DNA from 2 places in the Providencia huaxiensis genome. Region 1 is predicted to be linked to the other one. Evidence: riboswitches for the same ligand, from Rfam matches in the RefSeq annotation. Region 1 holds a riboswitch; the other holds the start of a gene.
What was found. Region 1 has a riboswitch for thiamine pyrophosphate ahead of thiC (phosphomethylpyrimidine synthase ThiC). Riboswitches for the same ligand answer to the same signal wherever they lie in the genome.
Positions count from the first base shown of each region.

Region 1 (2,460 bases):
ACCTTAAACTTATGTTTAATAAAAATGAAATTCGCACACTTAGTTAATCAGTGAATAGGAATATAATGCAAAACCAACTGGCCATTTTTGACTTAGATGATACGTTAATTCAAGGTGATAGCAGCGTATTGTGGACACAATACCTGTGGGATAAACAAATCATCAGTAATCCGCAATTTGTGGAAGCGGATAAAGCCATGATGGCGCAATATAATGCAGGTACATTAGACATGCCAACTTACTTACGTTTTAACCTGCAGACTCTCGCCAATGTAAAAGCTGAGCAAGTAGATATCTGGTTGGATGATTTTGTACAAAGTGTGATTTTACCGCGGATCTACCCTGAAGCGATTAGAACGATCGCAAATTATCGAGCCAAAGGGATCCCAATTATTGTGATCTCCGCAACTGTTTCATTTATTGTGAAAAAAATTGCGGATCAACTGGGTGCAGATATCGCAATGGGGATCGATATCAAGCAACAAGATGGCTGCTACACCACAGAAATTGACGGTATCCCAACCTTTAAAGAAGGCAAAGTCAAACGCCTATTAGATTGGATCCGCCACCAGCCGATCACTGACGCCTATGTGTATTTCTACACCGACTCCGCTAACGATCTCCCAATGTGCCAATTTGCCGATGAAGTATTTATTATCAACGGCGACGAACGCCTAACGCAAGCCGCACTCAAACACAATTGGCCACAACATACTTGGGGTTTGTAAGCCCAATTTTAATTTCAAACTTGGTTTTAATTTTGGTTTTAACTAACTAATCTTTTCAAAGGTTCCTCTAAATTATTCGTGCTAGAGGAAGGAGATAAATAGAATTATCCCGATGAGCATACATAAGTATGTGATTCGGGTAAATCTATGAAATCGACGCACCTATCGCGCGAAGAATGACGAGGAAGCACTTATCGCTTGAAGAATGATAAGGAAAGCTTATACTGAAACCTCTTGTCGGAGTGCCTAGTATGCATACGCATCAGGCTGAGACCGTTAATTCGGGATCCGCGGAACCTGATCGGGTTAATACCCGCGAAGGGAACAAGAGTAATCACTCAGCGTCATTTCACCCCACTATATTTGGTGAAAAATTCAGCGCAAGCCTTTTTATTACTCCTCCGAACTCCTGACAAGCAACTTTCTTTCGATAAACCCGCTACTCACTAAACTGTGATAGCCGTGACAATGTCAGGAAATTGCTATGTCCAATAATACAGAACAAAATATCATCCCTACTGCTGATTTATCGCCACAAGCAGCCCCGGCTCGCACCCGTAAAGCTCAACGTGATGCCGCTGAAACCTTTATTAATACCGTTTCTGGCGTTTCGTTTCCTAATTCACAGCGTATTTATTTACAAGGTTCTAGAGACGATATCCAAGTCCCGATGCGAGAAATCCAACTCTCTCAAACCTTGATCGGGGGCGATAAAGACAACCCACAATTTGAAGATAACGAACCCGTTCCTATCTATGATACATCTGGCCCTTACGGCGACCCAGTTTCTGAATTAAATGTCCATAAAGGCCTTAAAAAAATTCGTGCGCCATGGATAAGTGAACGTGCTGATACCGAACCTGTCGAAAATTTAAGTTCCGATTTTACCCAACAGCGTCTCGCTGATGCAGGCCTTGACCATCTGCGCTTTAACAACCGCCCCCACCCATTAAAAGCCCAAACTAACAAGTGTGTTACCCAATTACACTATGCACGAAAAGGTATCGTAACCCCTGAGATGGAGTTTATTGCAATCCGTGAAAATATGGGGCGTGAACGCATTCGTGGCGAAGTTTTATTACAACAACACCCAGGGCAAGGCTTTGGCGCAAATTTACCGGAAAATATTACCCCTGAATTTGTTCGCCAAGAAGTGGCAGCGGGTCGTGCCATCATCCCAGCCAATATCAACCATCCCGAATCGGAGCCGATGATTATTGGTCGCAATTTCTTGGTTAAAGTGAATGCCAACATTGGTAATTCATCGGTCACCTCATCCATTGAAGAGGAAGTGGAAAAACTGATTTGGTCGACGCGTTGGGGCGCAGATACGGTCATGGATTTATCCACTGGCCGTTATATTCACGAAACTCGCGAATGGATTTTACGTAATAGCCCTGTGCCGATTGGAACAGTACCTATCTACCAAGCGCTCGAGAAAGTGAACGGTGTCGCTGAAAATCTTACGTGGGAAATGTTCCGTGACACATTATTAGAGCAAGCAGAGCAAGGCGTCGACTACTTCACTATCCACGCTGGCGTATTATTACGTTATGTGCCAATGACCGCCAAACGCCTAACGGGGATCGTCTCTCGCGGTGGTTCCATCATGGCAAAATGGTGTTTATCTCATCACCAAGAAAACTTTTTATATGAAAACTTCCGTGAAATTTGTGAAATTTGTGCCGCTTACGACGTTTCCTTATCATTAGGAGATGGCCTGCGCCCAGGT
Region 1 is NZ_CP031123.2:4,250,367-4,252,826, reverse strand. It holds gene CYG50_RS21420 (ABC transporter ATP-binding protein) at 1-47, shown strand, start outside; gene CYG50_RS21415 (HAD family hydrolase) at 66-728, shown strand; TPP riboswitch at 957-1,069, shown strand; gene thiC (phosphomethylpyrimidine synthase ThiC) at 1,213-2,460, shown strand, end outside.

Region 2 (2,460 bases), 1.4 Mb from region 1:
CAATTACATGCCACAAATAGCTATCGCTGATAATGTCAGCCACTGAGATTTCAGGTGCAAAAAACCACAGCGCACCAAAACTAATGAGTGCAACCGTAATCAGTAAACCGGAGGCCAACGCCCCCGGTAGTAAAGACAAATTAATCAGCGACTGACGGCGGCTTGCCATAAACGAGTCCAGTTTTGGCGTTCTTTTGCAACTTCTTGAGAACTAAATTGTAAGGCTTTTTCAGGTAGAGGTAACTGGTTGTATACCTCAGGTAAGGGAATATCAATGACCGGATACATCCAGTTAGTCGTTGGCAAGGTGTTTTGGAAATCAGGTGTTAAGACAAACTGTAGGAATTGCTTGGCGAGCTCCGGTTGTGGGCTATTTTTCAGCCTTGCAGCCACTTCAACTTGCATATAGTGACCCTCATTAAATAATGCCGCTGCATAGTTATCTTTTTGGTCATTAAGCATTTGGTAGCCCGGTGATGAGGTGTAACTGAGTACAAAATCACCTTCTCCTTTTAAGAACAGGCCATAAGCTTCACTCCAACCTTTAGTGACGGTAAGTGTTTTGCCTGCCATTTTTTGCCATGCATCCGCAGACTTGTCGCCATACAGTTTTTCAATCCATAGCATTAAGCCAAGCCCCGGAGTGCTGGTGCGAGGATCTTGGTAAATAATTTTCCAATTATTATCACTATTTAATAATGCATCCATACTTGCTGGGGGGTGTTTAATTTTATTAGTGTCATATATAAATGCAAAGTAACCATAGTCATAAGGAATGAAGGTTGAGCTATCCCACGAAATAGGCAGTTTCAATGCAGTGGTATCAATGTCAGCGGGGGCAAACAGGCCTGTTTTTTCAGCAGAATCTAATAAATTATTATCTAACCCTAAAATCACATCTGCTTTGCTTTTTTTCCCTTCCATTCTGAGTCTGTTTAGCAGCGCTACGCCATCTCCCAGCGCCACTATTTTTAACTCGCAATCGCACTGCGCTTCGAAATTCTTTTTAATTTGAGGGCCAGGGCCCCACTCTGCTGCAAAGGAATCATAGGTATAAACAGTAAGCGTTGGTTTATCAGCCCATGCTAATTGACTTAAACTGAGTGCACTAAAGGTAAAAATCGATGCTATAATTTTGTTTTTAAACATGCTTTTTCCTGCGCTAAAAGATAGTGACACAGGATTTGAGGAGAAACCGGTGCAGATATGCAGACGGTGGCTCAAATCCCTACGCCGGTATTAACCGGATCAGGTTCTACGGGTTAGTTCTCAGCCTAAATAAATTCGGCACCCCGTTGAGATGTTCACTATTGTAGTGACTTCAGACATATCTGCAAACTGTATTGATATAGGTTTACCAGTTTAGGTATGTGTGAAACAATTAGGCATCTTTCAAATTTGGTTATTGAGGTAGTCTGTGATTGATGATGATGGCTACCGCCCGAATGTAGGAATTGTAATTTGTAATCGGCAAGGGCAAGTTTTATGGGCCCGCCGCTATGGTCAGCACTCATGGCAGTTTCCTCAAGGAGGCATCAATCCCGGGGAATCGCCGGAACAGGCGATGTATCGTGAGCTATACGAAGAAGTCGGGCTACAGCGTAAGGATGTCAGGTTATTGGCATCTACCCGTAATTGGTTACGTTACAAATTACCCAAGCGTTTGGTGCGTTGGGATACAAAACCTGTTTGTATTGGGCAGAAACAGCGTTGGTTTTTACTTCAACTTCAATGCAATGATGCCGATATAAACGTGCAGCGCAGTAAATCGCCAGAATTTGATGGCTGGCGATGGGTCAGTTATTGGTATCCTGTTAGGCAGGTGGTTTCTTTTAAACGTGAAGTTTATCGGCGTGTTATGAAGGAATTTGCCCCTGTTGTTATGCCTCTGCAGGAACAAAAATTACCACAACGACCCACTTTTAATAACCGTAGGCGTGGAGCAAAGTAGCCTATGTTGATGCGTTTACGTGAAATTGTCGAAAAAGTTGCAATGGCGACAAGTTTGACTGATGCGCTAGAAGTGTTGGTGAATGAGACTTGCAAAGCAATGCGAACAGACGTTTGTTCCATTTATTTAGCTGATCACCCTCGCCAATGCTATTACTTAATGGCAACCCGCGGGTTAAAAAAACCTAGCGGGATTGCTATTCGCCTAGGGTTTGATGAAGGTGTCGTGGGTGCCGTCGGGCGCCAATCTGAGATGCTCAATCTAGCCGATATTCGTGAACATCCTCAATATAAATTCCTGCCTCAGCTTAAAGAAGAACAGTTAAGAGCTTTCTTAGGTGTCCCCGTGGTCTATCGCCGCCAATTATTAGGCGTGCTGGTGGTACAGCAGCGGGAAAAACGACTGTTTAATGAAACCGAAGAATCTTTCATGGTCACGTTGTCGATGCAACTCGCTGTGATCTTGTCACAAGCTCAGGCAAAAGGTATTTTTGGGCAATATCGACAAAA
Region 2 is NZ_CP031123.2:2,897,478-2,899,937, reverse strand. It holds gene thiP (thiamine/thiamine pyrophosphate ABC transporter permease ThiP) at 1-169, opposite strand, end outside; gene thiB (thiamine ABC transporter substrate binding subunit) at 145-1,149, opposite strand; TPP riboswitch at 1,208-1,305, opposite strand; gene rppH (RNA pyrophosphohydrolase) at 1,418-1,951, shown strand; gene ptsP (phosphoenolpyruvate--protein phosphotransferase) at 1,955-2,460, shown strand, end outside.
Region 2: linked by a shared signal. The riboswitch ahead of thiB (thiamine ABC transporter substrate binding subunit) and the one ahead of thiC (phosphomethylpyrimidine synthase ThiC) in region 1 are both predicted to bind thiamine pyrophosphate.